DNA from 2 places in the Streptomyces sp. NPDC014995 genome. Region 1 is predicted to be linked to the other one. Evidence: riboswitches for the same ligand, from Rfam matches in the RefSeq annotation. Region 1 holds a riboswitch; the other holds the start of a gene.
The links. Region 1 has a riboswitch for S-adenosylmethionine ahead of ACF1A1_RS02140 (aminotransferase class V-fold PLP-dependent enzyme). Riboswitches for the same ligand answer to the same signal wherever they lie in the genome.
Positions count from the first base shown of each region.

Region 2: linked by a shared signal. The riboswitch ahead of thrC (threonine synthase) and the one ahead of ACF1A1_RS02140 (aminotransferase class V-fold PLP-dependent enzyme) in region 1 are both predicted to bind S-adenosylmethionine.

Region 1 covers NZ_JBIBVX010000001.1:469,337-475,977, reverse strand. Annotated here, with positions in the region: gene ACF1A1_RS02160 (c-type cytochrome) at 1-623, shown strand, start outside; gene ACF1A1_RS02155 (Rieske 2Fe-2S domain-containing protein) at 620-1,678, shown strand; gene ACF1A1_RS02150 (cytochrome bc complex cytochrome b subunit) at 1,675-3,297, shown strand; gene trpD (anthranilate phosphoribosyltransferase) at 3,439-4,503, shown strand; SAM riboswitch class IV at 4,579-4,695, shown strand; gene ACF1A1_RS02140 (aminotransferase class V-fold PLP-dependent enzyme) at 4,894-6,255, shown strand; gene ACF1A1_RS02135 (Lrp/AsnC family transcriptional regulator) at 6,290-6,571, opposite strand; gene ACF1A1_RS02130 (rhomboid family intramembrane serine protease) at 6,568-6,641, opposite strand, start outside.
Region 2 covers NZ_JBIBVX010000012.1:184,766-191,406, reverse strand. Annotated here, with positions in the region: gene ACF1A1_RS24330 (trehalose-6-phosphate synthase) at 1-1,170, opposite strand, end outside; gene ACF1A1_RS24325 (glucosyl-3-phosphoglycerate synthase) at 1,264-2,235, opposite strand; SAM riboswitch class I at 2,405-2,574, shown strand; gene thrC (threonine synthase) at 2,593-3,906, shown strand; gene ACF1A1_RS24315 (MoaD/ThiS family protein) at 4,021-4,296, shown strand; gene ACF1A1_RS24310 (cold-shock protein) at 4,749-4,952, shown strand; gene groL (chaperonin GroEL) at 5,325-6,641, shown strand, end outside.

The sequences.
Region 1 (6,641 bases):
ACGGCACCGGCGGTCAGGGCACCTCCGACGGTCCGAGCCTCGTGGGCGTGGGCGCCGCGGCCGTCGACTTCCAGGTCGGCACCGGCCGTATGCCCGCGGCGACCTCCCAGGGCGCCCAGGTGCCGAAGAAGAAGGTCATCTACACGCAGGCCCAGATCGACCAGCTCGCCGCGTACATCGCCTCGCTCGGCGCCGGCCCGTCCGTTCCGACCGAGGCCCAGTACGGTCCGGAGGGCGCGGACATCGCCAAGGGCGGTGACCTCTTCCGCACCAACTGCGCGCAGTGCCACAATTTCACCGGCAAGGGCGGCGCCCTGACCAGGGGCAAGTACGCGCCGTCCCTCGAGGGCGTGGACCCGAAGCACATCTACGAGGCCATGCAGACCGGCCCGCAGAACATGCCCTCCTTCCCCGACACCACGCTGTCGGAGCAGAACAAGAAGGACATCATCGCGTACCTGAACGCGGTCAACGGCGATGAGACGGTGAGCCCCGGCGGTCTCGAGCTGGGCGGCCTCGGGCCGGTCAGCGAGGGTCTGTTCGGCTGGATCTTCGGTCTCGGCGGACTGATTGCCGTCGCCGTGTGGGTCGCCGCCCGGACCGCAAAGGCCAAGAAGTCATGAGTAGCCAAGACATTCCAGAAGAGAACCTGCCGGCTGAGCAGGAGCACGCGCACGGTGCGGTGTCCGTCGCGGACGAGAAGAACCCGTTCGCCGACCCCGGGCTGCCGCCCCACGAGCACCGGACGCAGGACATCGACGAGCGGGCCGCCAAGCGGTCCGAGCGTGCGGTCGCCTTCCTGTTCACGCTGTCGATGCTGGCCACCGTCGGCTTCATCGTCGCGTACGTGGCGATCCCGCATGACAAGTCGGTCTTCATCTTCCCGCTCGGGCACATCAACGCGCTGAACTTCGCGCTCGGCCTGACGCTGGGCGTCTCCCTCTTCGCCATCGGCGCGGCCGCGGTCCACTGGGCCCGCACGCTGATGTCCGACGTGGAGATCGCCGACGAGCGGCACGCGATCGAGGCCACGCCCGAGGTCAAGGCCAAGGTGATGGCCGACTTCCGGCAGGGTGCCACGGAGTCCGCGCTGGGCCGCCGCAAGCTGCTCCGCAACACGATGTTCGGTGCGCTGGCCCTCTTCCCGCTCTCCGGTGTCGTGCTGCTGCGCGACCTCGGCCCGTTGCCCGAGGACAAGCTGCGCCACACGCTGTGGGCCAAGGGCAAGCTGCTCGTGAACATGAACACCAACGAGCCGCTGCGTCCCTCGGACGTCGCGGTCGGCTCCCTCACCTTCGCCAAGCCGGAGGACCTGGAGGAGCACGACCACAACTTCCAGACCGAGATCGCCAAGGCCGCCCTGATGATCGTCCGGATCCAGCCGGAGAACATCAAGGACAAGCGCGAGCTCGAGTGGTCGCACGAGGGCATCGTGGCGTACTCGAAGATCTGCACCCACGTCGGTTGCCCGATCTCGCTGTACGAGCAGCAGACGCACCACGTGCTGTGCCCCTGCCACCAGTCCACCTTCGACCTGTCCGACGGTGCCCGAGTGATCTTCGGCCCGGCCGGTCACGCCCTGCCGCAGCTGCGCATCGGCGTGAACGACGAGGGCTACCTTGAGGCGCTTGGCGACTTCGAAGAGCCCGTCGGTCCTGCCTTCTGGGAGCGCGGATGAGTAACAACGACGACCGCCGCAAGGCACCCGCGGGCGAGCGGGTGGCCGACTGGGCCGACGGCCGGCTGGGGATCTACTCCCTGGCCAAGGCCAACATGCGCAAGATCTTCCCGGACCACTGGTCCTTCATGCTGGGTGAGATCTGCCTCTACAGCTTCATCATCATCATCCTCACGGGTGTGTACCTGACGCTGTTCTTCCACCCGTCGATGAACGAGGTGGAGTACCACGGCAGCTACGTCCCGTTGCAGGGCCAGCTGATGTCCGAGGCGTTCAACTCGACCATGCACATCTCCTTCGATGTGCGCGGTGGTCTGCTCATCCGGCAGATCCACCACTGGGCCGCGGTGATCTTCCTCGCCGGCATGTTCGTGCACATGATGCGCGTCTTCTTCACGGGCGCGTTCCGCAAGCCGCGTGAGATCAACTGGCTGTTCGGCTTCCTGCTGTTCGTCCTGGGCATGTTCACCGGTTTCACCGGCTACTCGCTCCCGGACGACCTGCTCTCCGGCACCGGTGTCCGCTTCACGCAGGGCGCGATCCTGTCCGTGCCGATCGTCGGCACGTACATCTCGATGTTCCTGTTCGGCGGGGAGTTCCCGGGCGGCGACTTCGTCGCGCGGTTCTACTCGATCCACATCCTGCTGCTGCCGGGCATCATGCTCGGTCTGGTGGTCGGCCACCTGATCCTGGTCTTCTACCACAAGCACACCCAGTTCGCGGGTCCCGGCCGCACCAACAAGAACGTCGTCGGCATGCCGCTGCTGCCGGTCTACATGGCCAAGGCCGGAGGCTTCTTCTTCCTGGTCTTCGGTGCCATCGCGGCCATCGCCGGATTCGCGTCCATCAACCCGATCTGGGTGCTGGGCCCCTACCGCCCGGACCAGGTGTCCACCGGCGCCCAGCCCGACTGGTACATGGGCTTCGCCGAGGGTCTGATCCGCGCCATGCCGGGCTGGGAGATCAACTTCTGGGGCCACACGCTGGTCCTGGGCGTGTTCGTCCCGCTGGTGCTCTTCGGTGTCTTCCTCGGTGTGATCGCGCTCTACCCGTTCATCGAGTCGTGGATCACCGGCGACAAGCGCGAGCACCACATCCTGGACCGGCCGCGCAACGCCCCGACCCGTACGGCCTTCGGTGTCGCCTGGGTCACCGGCTACATGATCATGCTGATCGGCGGTGGCAACGACATCGTCGCCACCCACTTCCACCTGTCGATCAACGCGGTCACCTGGTTCGTCCGGATCGGCTTCTTCGCCGGACCGGTCCTGGCCTTCGTCATCACCAAGCGGATCTGCCTCGGCCTCCAGCGCCGCGACAAGGACAAGGTGCTGCACGGTCGCGAGACCGGCACCATCAAGCGCCTGCCGCACGGTGAGTACATCGAGGTCCACGAGCCGCTCAGCCAGGAGGCGCTCTACACGCTGACCGCGCACGAGCAGTACGCGCCGGCCGAGATCGGCCCCACGGTCGACGAGAACGGCGTCGAGCGGAAGGTGAAGCGCTCCGAGAAGGTCCGCGCCAAGCTGAGCGAGGCGTACTACGGCGAGGAGAGCCAGATCGCCAAGCCGACCGTCGAGGAGTACAGGGAGATCACGAGCGGCCACGGCCACCACTGATCACTGCGTCGCCACGCAACCGACGAAGGGCCCCGTCCGGTGTTCGGACGGGGCCCTTCGCCGTGCCCCGTGGCTGGATAGGGTGGACCCGTTGAGACGCGTGTCCCGTAGAGCGGGACCGGACTGACCCAGGAGCGGCTTATGAGCGCTGTGACCCCCGCTGGAGGCGACACCGCGGCGGGCCGTTCCTGGCCCGAGGTGCTGAACGCCCTGCTGTACGGCCGCGACCAGAGCGCCGACGCGACGGCCTGGGCGATGGACCGGATCATGCGGGGCGAGGCCACCGACGCGCAGATCGCCGGGTTCGTGGTCGCCCTGCGCGCCAAGGGCGAGACCGTCGAGGAGATCAACGGGCTCGTGCGGACCATGTACGAGCACGCGAACGTGATCGAGGTGTCGGGCCGCACGGTCGACATCGTCGGCACCGGCGGCGACGGCGCGAAGACGGTGAACATCTCCACGATGTCGGCGCTCGTGGTGGCGGGCACGGGCGCCAAGGTCGTCAAGCACGGCAACCGCGCGGCCTCGTCGGCGTCGGGCTCCTCCGACGTCCTGGAGAAGCTCGGCGTCAACCTGGACCTGACTCCGCGGCGGGTGGCCGAGGTCGCCGAGGAGGCCGGCATCACCTTCTGCTTCGCCATCAAGTTCCACCCGGCGCTGCGTCACGCGGGCGCCGCCCGCGGCCAGTTGGGCATCCGGACGGTGTTCAACGCCCTCGGCCCGCTGACCAACCCGGCCAAGGTACGGGCCCAGGCGGTCGGGGTCGCGGACCCGCGCATGGCCCCGATCATCGCGGGCGTCTTCGCCGAGCGCGGCAACTCCTCGCTGGTGTTCCGCGGCGACGACGGCCTAGACGAGCTGACGACGACGTCCACCTCCCACGTCTGGGTCGTCCGCGACGGCAAGGTCACCGAGGAGACCTTCGACCCGCGGGACGTCGGCATCGAGCCGGTGCCGGTGGAGGCCCTGCGCGGTGGCGACCCGTCGTACAACGCCGAGGTCGCCCGCCGCCTCCTCGACGGCGAGACGGGCCCGGTGCGCGACGCGGTCCTGCTGAACTCGGCGGCCGCCCTGGTCGCCCTGGACCCGACGGGCGCACCGCTCGCCGAGCAGCTCCGCGCCGGCATGGACAAGGCGGCGGAGTCCATCGACTCCCGGGCGGCCAAGCGGGCGCTGGAGCGCTGGGTGGCGGCCAGCAACGCGTAACGGAGCCCGATACGCGGTCCCGGGATCCGGACACGAGTTGCGGGACCGCGATCACCTCACGTACGTTCTTGTCCAGGTCATGAGTGACAGTCATGAGGCCCCGGCCGACTGTCCGGCAACCCTCCGTCCGTGGCGGGGTGCCCCGGGTGAAGACCAGGCCGTAGGCAGCGAGGTCTACGGCAAGCGCGGACCCCTCGCACGATTCCGCATGATGTGAGGGCAGGGGTCCTGGTCGTCGAGGAGCCTCCCGTGAGCAAGCGAATGCGATAGGGCCGCAGAGCCCCGCCTCCGCATCCCCCTTTTCTCTTTTCCTCCGTGCCGTTGATGCGTCCGCGTCGTCGACGCGCTGTCCGGCACGGTGATTCCGCCTGCCTTCACGGGAGTTCAGCCATGTCCGTCTCCACCGCCGCCGTCACCCCGTCCGTCTGTGCCCCGCTGCCCGTCCTGGGCCGGGATGTCACCGTCCCGCTCGTCACGGGCGGCGAGGTCACCTACGCCGCCCTCGACTACGCGGCCAGCGCCCCCGCCCTCCAGCGCGTCTGGGACGACGTGGCGGCCTACGCCCCCTACTACGGCAGCGTCCACCGCGGCGCCGGCTACCTCTCGCAGCTCTCCACGGACCTCTTCGAGAACGCGCGGAAGACGGTCGCCGAGTTCCTGGACTGCCGCGCCGACGACCAGGTGGTCTTCACCCGCTCCACCACCGACTCGCTGAACCTCCTCGCCGCCGCGCTCCCCGCCGGTTGCCAGGTCTTCGTCTTCGAGACCGAGCACCACGCCTCGCTGCTGCCGTGGAAGGACGCCCGGGTCACCTACCTCGACGCCCCGCGCACCCCGCGCCGGGCCGTCGAGACCCTGGAGCGGGCCCTGGCCGACCGTGACCCGTACGGCCCGGCGCTGGTCTGCGTGACCGGCGCCTCGAACGTCACCGGCGAGCTGTGGCCCGTACGCGAACTGGCCGCCGCCGCCCACGCCCACGGTGCCCGCATCGTCCTGGACGCGGCCCAACTGGCCCCGCACCACCCGGTGTCGGTGCGGGACCTCGACGTCGACTGGGTCGCCTTCTCCGGGCACAAGCTGTACGCCCCGTTCGGCTCCGGCGTCCTGGCCGGCCGCGCGGACTGGCTGCGGGAGGCCGACCCCTACCTCGCCGGCGGCGGCGCCAGCCGCAGGGTCACGCGGCGTGAGGACGGGGGAGTGGACGTGGAGTGGCACGACAGCGCCGCCCGGCACGAGGCGGGTTCCCCAAACGTCATCGGCGCCTACTCCATCGCCTCCGCGTGCAAGGCGCTGACGGAGGCGGGCTTCGACACGCTGGTCGCCCGGGAGCAGTACCTGATCGAGAAGGTGCGGGCGGGTCTGGCCGGGGTTCCCGAGGTGCGCGTCCTGTCCCTCTTCGGCGACGACGCCCCCCGGGTGGGCGTCATCTCCTTCGTCGTCGAGGGCTGGAACAGCTCCCACTTCGCCGCCGCCCTCTCCGCCGAGTACGGCATCGGCGTCCGCGACGGCCTCTTCTGCGCCCACCCGCTGGTGCGCACCCTGCTGGGCAGCGACCCTCAGACGCAGGGCGAGTGCGGTGCCCCGGAGGCCGCCCCCGGCGAGAAGTCCCTCAACGCCATCCGCGTGAGCTTCGGCGCGGGCACCCCCGACGAGCACGTGGAGCGTTTCGTGGGCGCGGTGAGGGAACTGGTGCGGGACGGCGCCGCATGGCAGTACCGCACGGAGGACGGACGCTGCGTCCCGGCGGTCTGAGGGACCTTCTTCGCCGGAGGCGGTGTCCGGACGGTCAGGAGTCCAGACCGATCGCGAACGCCGCCTCCAGGTCGTGCTGGGAGTACGTACGGAACGCGACGTGCGTGTCGGTGGCCTCGACACCCGGAATCTTGCTGATCCGCCCCGGGATGACCTCGGCCAGGTCCTCGTGCCGCTTGACCCGGACCATGGCGATCAGGTCGTACGTGCCCGTGACCGAGAAGACCTCGCTGACACTCTCCAGCCCGGCGATCGACTCCGCGATCTCGGGAATCCGGTCCACGCTGGTCTTGATGAGGACGATCGCGGTGATCACGGCTGGTTCTCTCCCTCGGGGGCCGGAGCTGGGGCGGGCTTCACTCTAGTCGTCCCGTTGAACCGGGCCC
Region 2 (6,641 bases), on a different contig from region 1:
CACCTCCTTCGCGACGAGGTTCATGCCGTCCCGGATGGGGTTGACCAGGGCCACGTCGGCGAGGCGGTACGCGGCGAGGGAGCGCGCGAAGTCGTCCTTCACGTGCAGGACGACCGGGGTCCAGTCCGGGGTGCCGAACCGCTCGTTGATCTCCACCGCCACCCGCTGCACCTCGGCGGTGTAGTCGCGGTAGACGGCGAGGTCCTGGCGGGAGGGGTAGGCGAAGGCGACGTGCACGACCCGCTCACGCCACTCGGGGTGGTCGTCGAGGAACTGCTCGTACGCCAGCAGGCCGCGCACGATGTTCTTCGACAGCTCGGTGCGGTCGACCCGGACGATCGCCCTGCGGGCGCTGCCGTCGGGCGCCGTGCCGATCTCCTCGCGCAGGGCCGGAAGGCGTTCCTCGACGTCCGGCTCGTGGGAGCGGGCGCGCAGGAAGTCGGCGTCCGCGCCGAGGCCGTGCACACCGACCTCCGTCCTTCCCAGGCCGCCCGTGAACTCCGTGCAGCACGCGGTGAACGCGTCCGCCCAGCGGCGGGTCAGGAAGCCCAGGCGGTCCGCGCCGAGCATGCCCCGCAGCAGCTGGGCGCGGATGTCGTCGGGGAGCAGGCCGAAGTAGTCCACCGGCGCCCACGGCGTGTGCGAGAAGTGGCCGATGCGCAGGTCCGGGCGCAGCTCGCGCAGCATCCCGGGCACGAGGCACAGGTGGTAGTCCTGCACGAGGACCGCCGCCCCCTCGGCCGCCTCCTCCGCCAGCGCCTCGGCGAAGGCGCGGTTGTACGTCTCGTACGAGGCCCACTCGCGCCGGAACTCCGCGTCGAAGACCGGCTCCGTCGGGGTCTGGTACAGCAGGTGGTGGATGAACCACAGCACCGAGTTGGCGATGCCGTTGTACGCGTCGGCGTGCACGTCCGCAGGGATGGGCAGCATGCGCACGCCCGCCTCGCCGACCCCGCGCCGGACCGCCTCCCGGTCGCCCTCGGTCAGTGCCGAGCAGACCCAGAGGGCGCCCGCGTCGGGGCCGATCGCCGACAGGCCGGAGACCAGCCCGCCGCCGCCGCGCCTGGCGTGCAGCGAGCCGTCCTCACCGACCGCGTACGAGACCGGGCCGCGGTTGGACGCGACCAGCACCTGAGCACCCTGAGCAGCAGCACCGTCCGTGGAAGCCATACGCCACAACCTAGCCCGGTCCGGATCCGCTCAAACGTACGGTCGCGCTGCGTGGAGGGGCCGTGTCCAGCCGTATACGCCCGCGGCCCGGTGTCACGCGACCTTGCGTGCCGCGTACTCCGCGATCTCCGCCATCGGCGGCCGTTCCTCCGTGTCCACCGAGTAGGTGCGCGGCTCGAAGCCGTCCGTACCCCGCTCGAACTGGGTGAGGGCGGGACGGACGAGGTGCCCGCGGGCCAGCCGGAGCTGGGCCGTGCGGTAGATGGCCGCCGCCATCCGGCCGAGCGCCTGCCCGTCCTGGTGGCGGTGCCTGCGCACGCCGACGTCCACCTGGGCCATGGCGTCGAGGCCCACCAGGTGCAGGGCGTCGACCAGCATGCCCAGCTCCACGCCGTAGCCGACGGGGAAGGGCAGCTGTTCCAGCAGGCTGCGGCGGGCCGCGTACTCGCCGCCCAGCGGCTGCACGAATCCGGCCAGCTGCGGCCAGTGCATGTTGAGCAGCGGGCGGGCCATCAGCTCCGTCACCCGGCCGCCCTGGCCGGCCGTCCCGCCGGGGGCGAGCGCATGCGACTCGGTGCCCAGCGGACGGTCGTACATGGCCTTGACCAGGTCGACGTCCGGGTCGGTGAGCAGCGGGCCCACGATGCCCGAGACGAAGTCGGAGGAGAACTCCTTCAGGTCGGCGTCGACGAAACAGACGATGTCCCCGGAGGTGACCAGCAGGGAGCGCCACAGGACCTCGCCCTTGCCGGGCACGGCCGGTATGCGGGGGAGGATCGTGTCCCGGTGGACGACACGGGCCCCGGCCGCCGCCGCGACCTGTGACGTGCGGTCGGTCGATCCCGAGTCGACGACCACGATCTCGTCGACGAGCGGGACCTGCCGCATGAGGTCGTGACGGATGACCGCGACGATGTCGCCGACCGTCTCCTCCTCGTTCAGCGCGGGCAGCACGACGGACACCGTCCGGCCCGAGGCGCGTTTGGCGGCCAGGATCCTGTGGAGCGGGCGATCGGTCACGGACCAGGAGCGGGTGGCAAGCCAGCGCTCGACTTCTTCCAGCACGGTCTGCGGCTCCTCACTGTCGTGATCACACCAGGTGCCCGAGGGGTCACCGTGTGATCCATCTCGCGGTTCGGACGACTCTCTCAACTGTCCTGGCCTTCGGTTACAGTCTTGAACAACGCGGATGACCATCGCATGTCCGGGGTCTTCGGCGTTCACAACCACATACCGCTCATCCAGAGGGGCAGAGGGATACGGCCCGATGAAGCCCCGGCAACCCTCCAGCCGGTCTCGTACCGATCGCTGCCGCAGGCAGTTCACGATCGCTCCGCGAGGCTCCCGGCTAGGGAAGGTGCCAAATCCGTCTCACGGCGAGATGCGCCGTGAGGAAGATGAGGAGAAAGGGCCTCGCCTCACATGGCTGCGCAGACAGTTGCAAGCACCACGGACAGCACCGCGAACGTCACCGCCGACTCCGCGACCGTCGACCTCGGACCCGCCGCGGCCCTGAGCTGCCGCGAGTGCGGCCACCGCGTGCCCCTCGGCCCGGTCTTCGCCTGCGAGGAGTGTTTCGGTCCCCTCGAGATCGCGTACGACTTCTCCTCCTACGAGACGGAGGAGCTGCGCAAGCGCATCGAGGCGGGCCCCGCGAACATCTGGCGCTACGCTCCGCTGCTGCCCGTCCCGGCCGACGTGGCGGACAAGCCCAACATCAACCCGGGCTGGACCAAGCTGGTCAAGGCCGACAACCTGGCGCGCGAGCTGGGCGTCGACCCCGGAAAGCTCTTCGTCAAGGACGACTCCGGCAACCCGACGCACTCCTTCAAGGACCGTGTGGTCGCCCAGGCCCTGGAGGCCGCCCGCGCCTTCGGCTTCACCACCCTCTCCTGCTCCTCCACCGGCAACCTCGCCGGTGCCGTCGGTGCCGCCGCCGCCCGCGCCGGCTTCCGCTCCTGCGTGTTCATCCCGCACGACCTGGAGCAGGGCAAGGTCGTCATGGCCGCGGTCTACGGCGGCGAGCTCGTCGGCATCGAGGGCAACTACGACGACGTCAACCGCTTCTGCTCCGAGCTCATCGGCGACTCGGCGGGCGAGGGCTGGGGCTTCGTCAACGTCAACCTGCGGCCGTACTACGCCGAGGGCTCCAAGACGCTGGCGTACGAGATCTGCGAGCAGCTCGGCTGGCGGCTCCCGGACCAGCTGGTGGTGCCCATCGCCTCCGGCTCGCAGCTCACGAAGATCGACAAGGGGCTTCAGGAGCTGATCAAGCTCGGGCTGGTCGAGGACAAGCCGTACAAGATCTTCGGTGCGCAGGCCGAGGGCTGCTCGCCGGTGTCCGTCGCCTACAAGGCCGGCCACGACGTCGTCCGCCCGCAGAAGCCGGACACCATCGCCAAGTCCCTCGCCATCGGCAACCCGGCCGACGGTCCGTACGTCCTCGACATCGCGCGCCGCACGGGCGGCGCGGTGGAGGACGTGACCGACGAGCAGATCGTTGACGCGATCAAGGTGCTGGCCCGGACCGAGGGCATCTTCGCCGAGACGGCGGGTGGCGTGACGGTCGGTGTGACCCGCAAGCTGATCGAGAACGGTCTCCTCGACCCGACCAGGACGACGGTGGTCCTCAACACCGGTGACGGTCTCAAGACGCTGGACGCGGTGGCGGGTACCGGGCTCACGGCGACGATTCGTCCGAACCTGGAGTCGTTCCGCGAGGCTGGTCTCGCGTAACAGATCGTCGTCCGCCCGCGGGCCGGTGGGGCTGGTAGCGCCACGCGGCCGAGCCGCACGTCGACACAGCCCACGCGCCCCTGAGGCCGTTCACCCGACCGGAGGTCACCCGTCATGAGCGTCACCGTCCGCATCCCCACCATCCTCCGCACCTACACGGGCGGCCGGGCCGAGGTCCCGGCGGAGGGTGCGACCCTCGCCGAGGTCATCGCCGACCTGGAGAAGAACCACACCGGTATCGCCGCGCGCGTGCTGGACGACCAGGGCAAGCTGCGCCGGTTCGTCAACGTGTACGTGAACGACGACGACGTCCGCTTCGAGCAGGGGCTGGAGACGGCGACCCCGGACGGCGCCGGCGTCTCGATCATTCCGGCCGTCGCGGGCGGCTGACCCGCGGTCAGTACCCGCCGGTAGTAACCGTCGGTAACAGTGATTACCGAGAGTTCATCGAATTGCCCCCTCCGTAAGAGAAGCGGAGGGGGCAATTCAGTGTGATTGAGCGCGGTACAGTTGGGGAACGCGCCGCCTTTCGCATGCCGAACGCATATGAGTTCCGGCTTCGCATGCGATGAGAAGTAGCCAAAGTGTGCAGGTATTTTGCGCCTTTCGTTCCCTTTGTGGGGCCCGACTTGCCCTGAATCCGGGCGAATTCTCACCATATTCCGGACCGTCGACGTCCAGAATTCTCGTCCGATTGACCTGTTGCAGAGGGCAGTTGGACAGATACATTCGGCCGCGGTCGACGCGTTCCGGCGCACGCCCCCAACCAACTGGGGGGTGAGGTCTGACCCGGGTCCGCGAAGTGTGGATCTGTGCAAGGGCCAGTAATAGGGGAGTTAGGCATGGCTCAGGGCACCGTCAAGTGGTTCAACGCGGAGAAGGGGTACGGCTTCATCGCGGTCGACGGTGGTGCGGACGTCTTCGTCCACTACAGCGCGATTCAGATGGACGGCTACCGCACCCTGGAAGAGGGCCAGCGGGTCGAGTTCGAGATCTCGCAGGGCCAGAAGGGCCCGCAGGCCGACATGGTTCGCGTCACCGCCTGAACATTTTCAGCGAAGGGCCCGCATCCCGACGGGGATGCGGGCCCTTCGTGCTGCCCGGCCGCGCCGTCCGTGCCGCTCCGGCGGGGTGTGGCGCCCCCCTTCCGTGTGCCGCGTACGCCTTCCCTCCGTTCGCCCGGGGGTGTTCGCGGGCGGCTGAGAGCCGCCCGGCTTCCCCCGAGGCGCTTGCACTCGGCAGGGGCGAGTGCTAATCATTGGCGTTAGCACTCTGAAGGTGAGAGTGACAACGAAGGACCGGGTCGGTGAGGCCCGCAGGCCGGGTGGGGCAAGGAACCACGAGGCGTGCGAGCCGTCCGTCGCGGGCGCGGGCGCGGTCCGAAGGAATCACCCCCAGTCCTGGAGGGACCACTTCACATGGCCAAGATCATCGCGTTCGACGAGGAGGCGCGGCGCGGCCTCGAGCGCGGCATGAACCAGCTCGCGGACGCCGTCAAGGTGACCCTCGGCCCCAAGGGCCGCAACGTCGTCCTCGAGAAGAAGTGGGGCGCCCCCACGATCACCAACGACGGTGTCTCCATCGCCAAGGAGATCGAGCTCGAGGACCCGTACGAGAAGATCGGCGCCGAGCTGGTCAAGGAAGTCGCCAAGAAGACGGACGACGTCGCCGGTGACGGTACGACCACCGCGACCGTTCTCGCCCAGGCGCTGGTCCGCGAGGGTCTGCGCAACGTCGCCGCCGGCGCCAACCCGATGGCCCTGAAGCGCGGTATCGAGAAGGCCGTCGAGGCCGTCTCCGCCGCCCTGCTGGAGCAGGCGAAGGACGTCGAGACCAAGGAGCAGATCGCCTCCACGGCCTCCATCTCCGCCGCCGACACCCAGATCGGCGAGCTCATCGCCGAGGCCATGGACAAGGTCGGCAAGGAAGGCGTCATCACCGTCGAGGAGTCCCAGACCTTCGGTCTGGAGCTGGAGCTCACCGAGGGTATGCGCTTCGACAAGGGCTACATCTCGGCGTACTTCGCGACCGACATGGAGCGTATGGAGGCCGTCCTCGACGACCCGTACATCCTGATCGCGAACTCCAAGATCTCCAACGTCAAGGACCTGCTCCCGCTCCTGGAGAAGGTCATGCAGTCGGGCAAGCCGCTGCTGATCATCGCCGAGGACGTCGAGGGCGAGGCCCTGTCGACCCTGGTCGTCAACAAGATCCGCGGCACCTTCAAGTCCGTCGCGGTCAAGGCCCCGGGCTTCGGTGACCGTCGCAAGGCCATGCTGAACGACATCGCCATCCTCACCGGCGGCGAGGTCATCTCCGAGGAGGTCGGTCTCAAGCTCGAGAACACGACCGTCGACCTGCTGGGCAAGGCCCGCAAGGTCGTCATCACCAAGGACGAGACCACCATCGTCGACGGCGCCGGCTCCTCCGAGCAGGTCGCGGGCCGCGTGAACCAGATCCGCGCCGAGATCGAGAACAGCGACTCCGACTACGACCGCGAGAAGCTCCAGGAGCGCCTGGCCAAGCTCGCGGGCGGCGTGGCCGTCATCAAGGCCGGTGCCGCCACCGAGGTGGAGCTCAAGGAGCGCAAGCACCGCATCGAGGACGCCGTCCGCAACGCGAAGGCGGCCGTCGAGGAGGGCATCGTCGCCGGTGGTGGCGTGGCCCTGCTCCAGGCCTCCCAGGTCTTCGAGAAGCTCGAGCTGGAGGGCGACGAGGCCACCGGTGCCGCCGCC